Linked DNA regions of Methanolacinia paynteri. The protein of the gene in region 2 interacts with the protein of the main gene of each other region in a pairwise test. Links are inferred from orthologs where the notes say so. Each region holds a gene or a part of one and is shown on either strand. Other genes may lie near its edges. The genes, in order: sepS and pscS.

Region 1 (7,018 bases), on a different replicon or contig from region 2:
ATAAATTCTTTAAACACGGAGGAATTCCGTCGTTCACTCAAGGCTTCGCATATTCCCATCGGATCAAGCGAGTATATCCTGATCCTTCTCCTTGGGACTATTCTTGCCGCGATGGTTTATATTCTGCTCGTCAATCTTCTCCTGCTTCTCGAGATAGAGATAAATCCCATCTCGTTCCTGCCTATCGAAATTTCGGCACTGGTTTTGTTTTTGGTGCTTGTCGGCGGGATCTTCTTGTTTGCATACATGTACCCGCAAACCGTAGCAGCAGGCAGGAAGACCAGAATAGAGCTCGATCTCCCATACGCAATTACATATATGCAGGCATTGTCGACTACAATGACGCTGTTCGCAATATTTAAAGGCGTCGCTGAGAATGACGATCTTTACGGGGAAGTTTCAAACGAATGCAAAATGATCATCCGTGATGTCGAATATTTCGGAGACGATCTCTTAACAGCGATGAGAAATGTTCAGGAATGTACCCCCTCACCGACTTTCTCCGAACTCTTAAATGATCTGGCAATGGTTTTCAGGACAGGCGGCAGTATGACAGACTTTTTCGCCTCAAAATCGGCTCATTACCGTGAAACTGCAAAACAAGAGCTTGAAAACACTCTTAAGACCATGGAGATCATGGCGGAGATCTACGTAACCGCATTTGTTGCGGGCCCGATTGCAATAATGATAATGATAGTCGCGCAGAACCTCTCCGGCCAGTCAAGTGTCGATATGCTGGAGCCTCTGATGTATATCGGCCTTCCCATAGGTGCGTCGGCGATGATATTCCTGCTCTATATAATGATGCCGCCGGACAGTCTCCAGGTAAGCAGGAAAGAGGTCATGCAATCGGAGTATGCCGATACCAATATTGATGCCGATACCATTCAGTCTGTGGATAATAAATTCCTGAAAAACCTCCAGTCTAAAAAGCAGGCTATTAAAATTAAGACGATTTTAAGAAACCCGTTGCGCTATTATGTCTCCGATTACCAGTATGGTCTTGTATTCGGAATGGCGGCGGCAGGAGTCGTCACTTTCCTGTACATGAACGGGTACCTTGCAGAGATTTTTCTCGGGTATGTTTTTGAAGCGTTTATATGCACTACGATCATTGCTTTTCTGGTTCCCGTAGCCTTTGCTTACGAGGCAAGAAGCTGGTATCTTAAAAAATTCGAATCTCAACTCCCCGGATTTTTAAGGGAAATATCGGATATGAAAGATATGGGAATGACTCTCCAGAGTGCAATCCATATTATTGCACAAAGCAAGATCGGTGTCCTCACGTCCGAGGTGAAAATTGCATCCGAAGAGATAAAGATGGGAACAAGCGTATCCGGAGCTTTATACAAGATGGAAGAAAGAATAGGACTTGTTTCCGTCAAGAGAGCCATCTCACTCGTAATTAAGGCAAGCGAGATCACGGATCACCTGAGAGAAATTCTTGCGATTGCAATTGGCGATCTTGAACACTATTTAAAGATGAAAAACGAGCGTTTCGGTGTTTCTTTCATCTATGTTGCGATTATTTATCTATCGTATGGTATTTTCCTGTATTCGGCCTACGAACTTAATGTTTCATTTGTCCAGAGTTTCATGGATTTTGACGTAAGTTTCAACTTAGAATCAAATATTTCCGAAATGTTTCACATTTCAATTATATTGGGACTATTCTCGGGAATTATGGCCGGACAACTAAGTTCGAACACTGTACTTGCAGGACTGAAACACAGTATCATATTCATGATCGCATCCATGGTGCTGTTCATATTCATAATACAGGTTTAGGGATTTTTCAAAGATTTCAGAGGAATGTTTCAGAATGAAAATTAGTAAAAGAGATGAGAATGGAGTTTCACCAATTATCGGTGAGATGCTTATGCTGAGCCTTGTCCTGATCCTTGCCGCCCTGTTTGCCGTATCCGCATCGCAGTATATTCCTGAAGATCGGGAACCGTCGTTAAACGTGATGATGGAAGATTACTCCCCTAATGTAACAATAAGCGATTATAATTTTACTCTATGGCACAAAGGGGGAGACACGCTTTCAAACCAGAGTATTAAGATCATACTCTCGAATAAAAGCAGAACAATTCCACTATATGCTGAAAATATTAGTATTAACAATACAAAAGAAGCCAATTTTATGCCAGGTGATTGGATGGAAATAGATACCGGAGGGGTAAATGTAAGCGGCTACAATGTCCAGATGGTCGTATCGAAATCGGTAGTATTCTTCGGGAGGGTCCAAGGTTGATTGAATACAATAAAGAAGAAGGTATTGCACCGATTATTGCAATGCTTCTAATACTGGCTGTTATTGTAACGGTTATGTCCGTTTATTTCAATACTTATGTTCCTTCATTAAAGGAAGAGGCTGAAATCGATCATTTATCAGGTGTAGAAAAAGAATTCCTGTCGTTTTCATCGGATCTTGAAAACGCGGTCTGGCAAAAGTCAGAGGGACGGCTCAGCAGGAGTTTCGTGCTTGGCGGAGGAGATGTGTTTCTGTCGTCCGTCAAATCAGGAGGAATTCTTGAGGTTGAAGAAGATGCGAGGCTTTTCAATATTACAAACAGCACAGGGATAACATACAACTCATCTCTTGTGAAATTTTCATATGAGCCTGTCAGTAATTTCTGGCAGGACCAGGGATATTCGTGGCAGTACGGCTATGTTAATCTTACAACAGGATATGGTGAGAACGAAACAACTCCCCTGCAGTACACCGACATGAAAGAAACCGTCCAGGCTGTAGAAAATAAGTCGGGAATATTCAAATCTCTCTTTGACATTGAATACATGTATAATCTTGTATTTGAAAAAGACGACAAAGGCAACTATACAGGAAACACATTTCTAAACTGCACAGAAGTCACCCTTACAATAGCAAGCCTTGAAAAGGGGGAGAAATATTATGTCAGCGGAAACGGAGTTGCAATGCTTTCTCTTGAAACAGGCATTGAAGAAATTTTCTTTAACGAAACACAGTTAAATTTCAGTGTAAATAATGATGTTTTAATGGGAGTGAATAATACAATATGGGAATGCATCAACGAAAAGCTCGTTGATTTCAATAGCTCGCAATTTGATAACGTAGAAATTGTCTCATGCTACCCAGACGCAACTGATGATGACATAGGAAAAGACCTGGATATTTTATTCATTGATCCTGTCAAAGTAACTATAAGACAGGTAAACCTGACAGTTTCGGCAAAAGTATAGATTCAATATTCTTTTTTTTATAAATTTAAGCCCTGACTTTCAAAAAAATGACATCTCAATATCAATATGCTAAAATATTTCCATATAATGGCGAAAAATACAAGCATAACCAATTCAGGACGTTCCAACAGAAGTCAGTAATTGTTAACCAATTGTGATTATTACAAATTAAAACATTTTAAATAATAAGTGCTACAAAGTTAAAATTGTGTAAACATCAAAGGAGGTGAAAGCTGCCAAAAAATATTGATTATCGGCTCTACAACGATTTAAAGGACTAATAATATTCGGAAATTGTCCAAAACTTACGGATTGCCCGAATTGTTTTTCGGCACAAGGAAAAGATGATACCAAATCCAGAAAACAAACCAGCACCAAAAAATTAAAACCATTAGAATTATAGTCACCAAAGGATGTGTTAAACCCTACTTAAATACTACTCATCCTCCAAATCCCAAATACCCCCGATTTTATCACCGGAAATTGTTAACCCAGAGGGGTTGCAATTCCGGTGATTGATATAATTATTTATGGCCTGCGCCGGATAGCGGTTGGCATAACAGTACGAACACAGGTGCGCACATGTATTATACTGTCCTATATCTGTACTCTTTATACAACCACAGAGAGGCCGCTGGCCGGGATCCTTACCAGGGTTCTTTTCCAGATAACGAAGTAGCACAGGATCATCCCCGGATATTCTTGCCATAAGATTAGGATCGATGCACCTGTTCTTCGAAATCCCATATGCGGAGAGATCGACAGACTCCGCACATGTGGCGGCGGAGATCCCCCAGCGGGTCACCATCCTCTGCAGGCCGGATGCAAACTCCTCCATCTCATCGACTGTAAATTCTCTTATCCCGCAATACCCGGCACGTTCTAGATTTTTCTTTACGCTCTTGTAGAGATCGATGAAACTGAAAATGAACTTTTCAGTATACTCGTGGATCTCTTCGCCGATCGCCTCGATGCGGGAAAGAAGCGTATCGATGCATAAAGAATCTGAAAGAACAAGGGGATCAAAACGCCAGATAACTCTCTCCTTTCCTGCTAAAGAGGACAATTTTTTGAACGCCTCAATCCTTATTTCAAGAGATGCAACGTTCTTTTCAAGCCCCTCCTTAACATAATCGTTCAGAGTGTACTGGAAATAGTACCCAATACCCTTTTCTTCAAGGATTCCGAGCCTGTCAATAATCGGCGAGGGATTCTTCGTCCAGAATACAACGAACCTGACATCCCGGAAATCCACACGGAGAGGACGGTTGGAGTATGGATTGAATTTGACACACCAGCCTTCCGAAAGCCGGTGAAAGAACCAGTCCGAATAAAATGCAGGAATATCCGTCGCGCGGCTTGTAGATATGATGACCGGCCTTACAGTCTTAATTTCATCAATTGCGGCATTATTTTCGCCTGAAAACAGTTTTGACTGGACACTATTTCCTGCCATCGAAAAAAGAAATATCAGATAATTTTCAGGGCGGGAGCCTCACTCGATCTCCCACCTGACGGCCGTAAACACCGGGCCCCTCAGGTCGAGTTTCCTGTTGTTGTCAGTGACATACCTCATAGCCCACGGCTCGATTGCGATATTCACATCGGACGGAACTTTAGCCATCTTGAAGTGAACCTCACCGTTTTCGCCTGTCATGAATCCCTCCTCGACCCTTGCGGCGGCAAGATTTGCAACCGCATCAAGATAGGAGATGCCTGCACTGACTCCCTTGTCCCTCACCTTTCTGAAGTTACTTGTATCGGGAACTCCGAGGATCTTTCCTTCGGATACGAATATATCGTTAAGGGCAGCCGGCCCGAGAAGCTTTGAGTTCTCTTCAGCTTCGAATACGTATACTTTGACCTTCCTGCCGCCATACGCATCGGACTCGTATGCGAGGAACTCACATGGGCTTTCAGCATCGCCGTTCGCCTTTGCAGTCTCTACAATAGCCGCTGCGATCTCTGCACCCTTGGCCGTCTTCGGTTCCTCGCGCAGGGCGATTCCTGTCGCAAGTTCGAGATCCGAGAACTGGGGCGGATACATCTGCGGGTACGTCATGGCCCTCATATCCTCGGCCTTGTACTCGATCATTGCAAGCCTCTCTACGCCCATGCCAAGGTTCATCACGGGGATTTCGACACCGTAGGCAGCAAGAGCGTAGGGACTGTACATTCCGAAGGTCGCAACCTCTACCCATCCGTGGACAGGATGCTTCGCATAGACCTCGGTCTGTGTGCCCGGAACATAATATTTGGAGCGCTTGTCGTCCGGCCTGAACTCAAAGTCCGTGAAGCCGAAGGCGGAGAGAAGTCCCGCTGCCACCGCCTTTCCGTCCTCAACGGTCACATCCTCGCCTGCGATGATGCATGACGCAGAATGATATGCCATGAGCCTCGTCGGTCCTTCTTCCTGTTCGCGTCTGAAACAACGGTCAACAGCGAACTGCTTTATCGGCAGCGGCTGCCTGTCCCACATCTCGCCGAGGGTGATGAACCAGCCGGATGTCATATGCGAACGAAGTGTTGTCCTTGAGGACTCGGGAGATAGTTCGCGGAACTCTGGGAAAACATCGTCAAGGATCTTTACGATCATCCCGTCGTCAGCACTGAGGACAACAGCCAGTTCATGAGTGAGCTCGTCGCCGTCGATCTCAGATTTCTTGTATGCATGAAGCGTTTTTCTCAGGTTTTCTTCCTCATCGGCAGCTATAACTCTCCCAAGAATTGCATTTATCTCGTCGATCTGCTTTTTCCCGATGCCGACGTTGGGGCGGGGGAGACCGCCGAGGTAAAATACACGGTCAAGAACCGCGGAGGCTTCCGGGCCGAACTGCCTGTAGACATCCTGCTCCTCGATAAATACAGGAACACGTGCCTCTTCGAATCCCATCCGCAGGTAGGCGTCCCTCAGCTTCTGTATAGTCTCGGGTACAGGGTGGGGCTTTGCCGGCCGGAGCATATTCCGCGGGTATCTCCTGGAGAAGACAGGTTTTTCCTGTATCCCGGCTCCGGCATGCCATGCCTCATCAAAATCCTTCTTTGCAAGTTCAGCGAATTCTTCAGAATCAAATCTCATATCAACGACGCTCCATACATACTACCCTTGAGATCGGGCTCTCATCAGTTATTTTATAATTACAGTATTTTGATATTTGCAGTGCGAAATCCCGGACCTCGGAATGTTCGGGCATATTCTCCCTTTCGAGCCGGAATCTGCTATATCCAAGGTACATATAGCCTTTAACCTCAATAAAGGAGGCGCCTGAATTCTCGTACATCGCTGCATAGTTCTCTGGCGAGAAATCATTCAGCCCTTTGACAATCGTCGTCCGTATTGCAGACCGCCTCTCACCGAGCAGTGAGAGGCTCTTTTGGATATTGTCCCAGTAGTCTTCTTCCGGCCTGCACACCTTAAGGTAGGTCTCCCTGTCAGGTGCATCAAGAGAGACATAGGTCTGGTACGGGTGACACCTCCCGATCATCTCCGGTCGTGTTCCGTTCGATACCAGGAATGTCGTGTTGCCGGCACCGTTCAGCATGTCGATCAATTCCGGTAGCCGGGAGTACAGTGTAGGCTCGCCCGAAAGGGAAATCGCAATCATATTCGGTGAAAGCGCCTCCTCCCAGAGCGCCGGATCGGTCGTGCTCGTATCGGCTGATGGGTTGTATCCCGCAAGAGCCTTCTTCTGGAGAGCTGGGATCTTTTCAACAATCAACTCCGGCGGGCACTCCACCGTTTCGACGACCTCGTGCTCCATCGATCTCCAGCAAAAGAGGCAGTTCTGGTTGC
Region 2 (7,115 bases):
CAGCTTTATAATGTAGGTCTTGCCCCTGTGCCATTGTTCGTGCCTCTTCTGGTCGGTGATTCCTTTGGGAATCTCGATAAACCACGGGGGTTTGATCCCGAATTCGGATGCCGCTGCATTTATTGCGATGTCGAGGGGAAATCCGTTCCATGTCAGTGAATTTCTCTTCGAAACAGAAACAAGATAAATCCCCAAGTTTCCACAGTCTCGTACGATGTCCGCAAGGATAGGATTATGGCTGGCATGGCTGGTCCTGAGGCTTCCGTCAAGCAGCAGGCAGTCGCCGGGTTTCAGTTTTTCCAGCGTTTCCTTTGCAGTCCAGTATTCGAGAGTGTCCCTGAATACCGAGGCTGCTCTTGATGGGTCGTCGTCGATCGGATTCTCAGGCTCAGTCCCGAAACATTCCATATAGAGACGCCTGTATTCATCAGAAGCATGGAGCTTTGAGATCCTTGGAAGCCTAAGGGGAGTCGTTTTTGTAAAGAGCCGTTCTCCTCCCCTGAATGCGACCGAGACTGCACGTATTGCAACGACTGAAAAGGAACCGGATTCAAGAATCATGGCATTGCTTCCGTCGACTGCCGCAACGGTGGAATCAAACCTTTTTGCAGGGTTCCTGAAGTCTTCTGGATTTATCGGTGAATCGTCAATAATCCTCTTCAGGGGTTCGCCCGAGCAGATCCCGTTGATGTACCCGGCGACTGAGTCGAGATCGTCCCTGTATAGTTTGTTGTTCCTCAATCCGACACCTCGATTACCTCGCTACTCCAGTCGTCTTTTATCTTTACAAGGAGCGAAGTCGAGAACTCCCCCTGGATATCGCCGATATGGGATATCAGGAAGATCTGCGGGAAGTGCGACTCCTGTGTCCTTAGAGCAGATATCAGGTTGCTGCGCCGCTCCTCGTCCTGGCTGCCGAAGATCTCGTCGAAGATCATAAACGTACCTCCGTTCATGTGATGCATATCTGCAAGATACCTGCTCAGTGCGATCCTGAGTGCGATTGCGATATCGTCCTGCTCTCCCCCGGAGAATCTTCTTGCTGGGAAGTTCTCGCCGAGGTCATTTACGAGGATATCGAAATTTTCATCGATGAGGACGTTTTCGTACCTGCCGCCGGTGATCTCCGAGAGGACCTGTCCGACTTCCCCCTCGATCTTTGCCCTGATAACATTCAGGAGGTATACTATATACTCCTTCATGAGGCCGCGTGTCTTTTCGAAAACGACCATTCTCTCCTGGAGTTCCGAATATCTCTTCTTTCTCTCATTAATATCGGCAGTTTCTTTCTCCAGTCGTTCGAGATCCTCCCTGAGATGCCTTATATTGCTCTCAAGCCCGGCCGCTTCAATCTTCTTTCCGCTGATCTTTTTCCTGCATTCCTCAACATCCGAGAGTGCGGATTTAACAATCTCCTCAGAGATCTCCATTGATTTCAGAGTTGCTTCAGTCGTGGTGAACTTTTTGGAGTTGAGATTCATTTCTTCTTCCAGTTTACCGATCTCGTCTTTCAGCGAAGGAATCTGGTCGATCTTCGGTTTAAGTTCGAGGTATCTCTGGTGGAGAGCTTCAGCTTCTTCAAAGGCGATTTCAACAGCCCGGTATTTCTCAGGATCAAACCTGAGTTCTGAGAGCTTTTTCTTTTCGTCTTCGATCTTCTGGGAGATATCCGAGATCTTTCCTTCGGTATCGGCCTTGCGGGAAGAGAGAGACTGCTCGTCCTTCAGTCTTATCTCAATATCACGGTATTCAAAAAAGATCCCGTCCAGCGATTTTATCGATCTCTCCAGCTCCCTGATTGCTGAATCAGAAAAAGACATCCTGACGATCTCTTCGTTTAACTTGCTCTCATTCCCGATTGTCTCTTCGACCTTCAGGTAGAGTTCTTGTCTCTTTTTCTTATTTGCCTCAAGCACGGAGATAATCCCGAGGGATTCTCTCCTGACCGATTTCAGTCTGTCAAGCTCATGAAGTGCCTTTTCGTGATCAGCTTTAATCCCCAAGATCTTGCTTTTCAGTTCCGCGGATTCGTTTTCATTCGATTCGATCCCGGCCTTCAGCGAATCTTCGAGAATCCTATATTGATCGCCGAGCCTCCTCTTGCAGGTAGGACACTCGCCGTCCTCCCCGAGTGCGATAATCTCATCAAGCTCCTTCGAGAGCTTTTTCTTCTCGCGATCCAGGGTTTTAACCGATTCCGTAAGTTTGATCGATTCACCCGCCAGTTTCTTCTCCCCGTCTTCGAGTTCCTCGATCTTTGAATCAAGTTCGCCGGAATATCCGATCTCTTTCAGCCTTTCTTCGGCGCTTTCGATCTCATTCCTTAATGATTCCGCCTGCTTCGTATAGTGCTTTAACTGCTCCCGGAATTTGATCCTCCCGTTCTCAAGCCGCCTGAATTCATCTTCGCATTTTTTCAGCCTGTCATATTCTTCAATGAGCTTGTTCCGCTTCAAAATTTCGGGATGAATCTCGTCGTGCCACTTTTTGTCAACGGATAACGATTCGATCTTTTCGTTTATCTCATCCAGCCCCGATTTTTCCGAATTCAGTTTATATTCGAGATTTTCAATCAGAGAGGAGATCTTCAGGTGAGCCTTTTCTTTCTCCTTGTATTCGTTGTATTTGCTTTTTACAACGGGATAGTTCTTTTCGGAGGCTGATGGCTTCTCGAACTCTGGAAGCATCTTTTCATATTCAGCCAGTTTTTTGCCGAATGCTGATCTATATTCAGACTTCTGTCTGTTCGCTTCCCTGAGAAGATCGATATCCTTTTCGAGCTCCCTGTATTCTTTCCATTTTTCAGAGAGATAATCTGCTTTTTTCTTAAGCTCTGTCTCGTCCCCTTCGAGTTCTTTGATCTTGTTGAAAATTAGATTCAGGTTTCCTTCGGCTTGCTTCATCTCCGCTGCCGCGGCATCGATCTTCTCCGGGAGATTTTCTTTCTCCTTCTCTTCCAGATAGCTCCCGAGACCTGCCATGCTAGTCCTGCATTCGTCGACGAGCGTCTTTATCCTCGCGTCCGCCTCTTTCTTCAGGAAATCGATGCCGAGCATCTTCATGAACCATTTCTGCCTTTCCGCGGGAGAATCGTCAAGAAGAGAGCTGAGATCCTTCTGGCCGGCATAGATTGTGTTCTTGAAATCCGAAGCAGCCATGCCGACGATCCTCTCGATCTCTGTCTCGACCTGGCTGACCCCGTCGGCAAGGAGGACGTCGTTAATTTTCAGCTGGGCCTCGTGCTGGGTCGTGGAGGGAGTTTTTCTGTACCAGCGGGTAATGGTGTAGTTGTTCCCGTCTTTTTGGAAGTCAAGCGAGACAGAGCATTTATCCTTGCTGTTTGAACCGGAACTGTTGATGAAATCTCCTTCGATCCCGGCCCGAACACCATATAATGCAAAGAGAATTCCCTGAACTATCGTGCTCTTTCCCGAGCCGTTATTGCCGATGATCCCCGTGATCCCGTCATTAAAATTTATCGTCTCGTCGGAGTAGCGCTTGAAATTTTTAAACTCTATTCTCTCAAGGATCAACTAATCCGCCTCCCTGTGTTTTTCGAGCACCGTTTTGAATATCCCCGTGCCGGTCTTTATGACCTCCTCTTCAAGACATCCTTCGAGCCCCTGAATGCTTACAAATTTCCTGAACTCATCCACATAGTCAACAGATGAAGGATCTTCGGCTTCAAAACCCCTGTTTACCGGATCTATCGTATCGGTCGTAATCCTGAGATTGAGAACCCGGTCCTTGATCGCTGTCATCTCCTCCCTGTTGAGATTTCTCATCTTCTCCCGGAGAACGTTCTCAAGCCTGACCTGACAGATGGTTCCTGCGGGGTTTTCCATCCTGTCGATTATCGATGCGATCTTTTCTGTGATCTCCGACGGTGTCAGGGTGCCGCAGTCGATCTTCCCCAGGTTCGCCATCGGGGTGTTGGGAAGCATGAGCGGGACAACTTCACCCGATTCCGTGTCGACGACAAGGCCGCCCTTCGTATCGATTATCTCGTTGTATGAACAGTATTCGATCGAACCCGAGTACCATGCGTTTTCAGCCACCTGCTTCTGCCCGTGGAAATGACCGAGGGCGATATAGTTGAAATCCTCCGAGAGCATCGTCGAATCGATCTCGTGTTCTGCAACTGTCCTGAGGCGGTAGTCCCGGAGGGTGGTGGCGAGGCCGTGAGTCACCATGACATTACATGTACCCGGGCTGATCTCGATCTCGTTGAAAGCATCCCGGTATTGAGATGCATTCAGCATATTCGGGATCAGGTGGAATGTGGTGTCGCCGACCTCCATCTTTTCATAACTGTATTTGTATGCACAGTGAACCTCCGCCCTATGATATTTGAGCACTTCGAAAGGAGAGGGAGTGTAACGGGTCTTCGGCATGCTGTGGTTGCCGGAGATAAGAATGAGTGGAATTCCGGCCTCTTCAAGTATATTGAGTGCGGACATCACCGTGATGTATGCATTTGTCCGCGGCTTGACCCTGTCGAAGAGATCGCCTGCATGAACGACCGCATCCGGCTTCTGCCTGACAACAATCTTAATTGATTCGAGGAAGTTGTCGTAGACCAGTTTCTCGCGAAGATTCATCCCGCTATCCGGGTCGATCCTGTTGAATCCCGCAAGTCCCAGGTGTGTATCGGCGATGTGGACGATCTTCATCTTGAATATCCTGATATCTTATTTCTGCTGCATCCGCTTATTATTTTCATTGTCGTTCTGGTTTAATTATAACCGGTTGCCGGGAGAGGTGAAAGTGAATCCGGCTGGTTTAAGATAATTATTTCCCGATTCAGTTATACAATATCGGAATGAAATTGTATAGGTGATTTGATGTCCCGGAGAGGAGTGGATGCGATGTTTCAGGCCTTCTTCCTGCTGACTGATATCAGGGCGCTTTACCGGCTGACCGCCCCGACACATCAGCTCGACGAGACCCAGAAGGCAGAGGCCGCAAAGATAATTGAAAAGCTGAAGAAACAGGTAGGAATCCTTGAAGAAGAGGTGCTGAAGTGAAGTGCACAGGCTCAATAGAGGCGAGGGATGTCGAGGAGATGTATATCAACATCGACCCGATCCAGGCCGGCGGAAGGCTTACTCCCGAGGCGCATAAGGCGGTTATCGCATACGCGGACGGATATTCTGTCTGCGACAACTGCTTAAAACCATTCAGGCTGGACTATATCCAGAAGCCCCCGCTTGCACAGTTCCACGAGGACTGTGCGAAGTGGCTGAACATGGACCAGCTCCGGGTCGTCCCCGGCGCAAGAAGAGGTTTTCAGGCGGTCGCATCAAGCATGGTTTCAAAGGGCGATCCGGTTGTCCTCACCTCGCTCTCCCATTACACAGAGTTTGTATCTGTCGAGCAGTCAGGCGGAGTCCCTGTCGAGACCCCGCTCAGCGACGACAAACATATCACGGCAGATGCGGCGGCGCAGAAGATAGAGGATGTCATCGCAAAATTTGGGAGACCCCCCGCACTGATGTTTGTCGAGCATGTCGACTACCAGTACGGTCATATACACGATATCAAAGGAATAACGAAGGCGGCCCACCAATATGACGTTCCGGTACTCGTAAACGGAGCGTATACCGTGGGCATCATGCCTGTCGACGGAAAAGATCTTGGCGCCGACTTCCTCGTCGGGTCCGGCCACAAGAGCATGGCCGCTCCTGCACCCTCAGGAGTCCTTGCCGCAAAAGAGGAGTATGCCGACAAGGTGTTCAGGACAACACAGGCGAAAGGCGATGTGACCGGCAGGACTTTCGGTATAAAGGAGGTCGAGCTGATGGGCTGCACACTGATGGGAGTTACGGTTATGGGGCTCATCGCATCGTTCCCGGCTGTACAGGAGCGTGTCGAAAACTGGGACAAGGAGGTCGAGCACAGCAGGATCGTTACCGACGCCCTGCTATCGATCGAAGGCACGGTCTGTTTAAGCGAGTGCCCGAGGGAGCACACGCTGACAAGAATCAATACGATAGAATCGTTCGATAAAGTAGCACAGACCCATAAAAAACGCGGATTCTTCCTCTCCGGCGACCTGAAGAAGAAAGGCATAACCGGGATGATCGCCGGATCGACAAGAGTTTGGAAGTATAACACGTTCGGGCTTACCGATAATCAAACCGAGTATCTTGCAAATGCCTTCCGGGATGTTGCGGAAGAGAACGGCCTTGTCGTGAACCGGGAATAATCCGGGAAAATAAATTTTTTTTAAAAAAAGAAAAAATGGCTTGTCGCTAATCTGTGTGGGCAAATAATTCCGAGATAGCCTACATCCTCAAATACGTTCAGATATAATTCAGGCAACCCCGGCACCGGCGGCCACAAGCCGCCGGACGGCCCCTGCCTAGGGGCCTTGCCTGAAGATAATCTTCTCACGGCACGCTCAGGAGACCGGCAAGGGTCCCCTGAGCTGTTGAATTTAGTTTTTTGGTATCATGAAATTTACCGCGTCTCGCCGCTCAGGGGATACTCGTCTATCCCCTGAGTGGCTATCGCCATTGAGAGGCCCCGAGGTCGGGGCCGATGTGTGGCTCGCGGCGAGGGGTTGTCAAAAATAGCGGAACTTACTTTTCATACCTACACAGATTAGCAAAGATCTAAAAGATTCACAAAAAAATAAAAAATTCAATCCAACAATTTTCCGTCTTTTGCTTTGTAAATTTTTTTACGCGGGATGCATTCTTCGATAAGTTCAGGAATTCCGAGCATCTCTTCATCCCCGATAACCTTCGCGAGGGTCGCAGCAATCGACGGGTGCGAGGGAACGACACCGCATGAAAGATCTCCCGCATTCTCCCTGAATGTTCCGATATTTCGTGCGATTTTTACTGTATCCTCCTTGTCGTACGTTATCAGCGGTTCGATCAATGCAAGACCCTCCGGAACAGCACTCCCGAGAATCCCAATGTTTGCGAGTGTCTGTGAGGCAACCTGCCCGATGCTGTTTCCTGTCACAAGGCCGAGGTACTTCCAGTCGAGTGCACACTTTCCCGCAAGCCTGAGCATGAATCTCTTGCATATGATGCATCGGTTCTTCAGGGCTTCCTTTGCAGACTTATCGGTCAGCCTGTCGAAAAAGGGTGTGATATCGATGA

What was found.
Region 1: the proteins of pscS (region 2) and sepS interact in binary tests that used the Methanocaldococcus jannaschii proteins (3 or more experiments, as listed by UniProt). The link is inferred for Methanolacinia paynteri from one-to-one orthologs.

What each region holds. Positions count from the first base shown.
Region 1 is NZ_KN360934.1:10,194-17,211, reverse strand. Bases 4,013-6,848 are described here. They hold sepS (O-phosphoserine--tRNA ligase), read right to left. Parts: upstream 6,305-6,848; coding sequence 4,721-6,304; downstream 4,013-4,720. Other genes in these bases: twy1 (4-demethylwyosine synthase TYW1), read right to left, coding at 6,306-6,848; METPAY_RS08595 (DUF1848 domain-containing protein), read right to left, coding at 4,013-4,681. In the rest of the region: METPAY_RS08610 (type II secretion system F family protein), read left to right, coding at 1-1,788; METPAY_RS08605 (type IV pilin N-terminal domain-containing protein), read left to right, coding at 1,823-2,257; METPAY_RS08600 (hypothetical protein), read left to right, coding at 2,254-3,225; more of METPAY_RS08595, read right to left, coding at 3,662-4,012; more of twy1, read right to left, coding at 6,849-7,018. UniProt on the Methanocaldococcus jannaschii protein: Catalyzes the attachment of O-phosphoserine (Sep) to tRNA(Cys).
Region 2 is NZ_KN360940.1:175,773-182,887, forward strand. What follows is about bases 4,183-7,115. They hold pscS (O-phospho-L-seryl-tRNA:Cys-tRNA synthase), read left to right. Parts: upstream 4,183-5,023; coding sequence 5,024-6,208; downstream 6,209-7,115. Other genes in these bases: METPAY_RS11805 (metallophosphoesterase family protein), read right to left, coding at 4,183-4,673; METPAY_RS11810 (hypothetical protein), read left to right, coding at 4,845-5,027; thiI (tRNA uracil 4-sulfurtransferase ThiI), read right to left, coding at 6,646-7,115. In the rest of the region: METPAY_RS11795 (DNA double-strand break repair nuclease NurA), read right to left, coding at 1-741; METPAY_RS11800 (AAA family ATPase), read right to left, coding at 738-3,533; more of METPAY_RS11805, read right to left, coding at 3,534-4,182. UniProt on the Methanocaldococcus jannaschii protein: Converts O-phospho-L-seryl-tRNA(Cys) (Sep-tRNA(Cys)) to L-cysteinyl-tRNA(Cys) (Cys-tRNA(Cys)).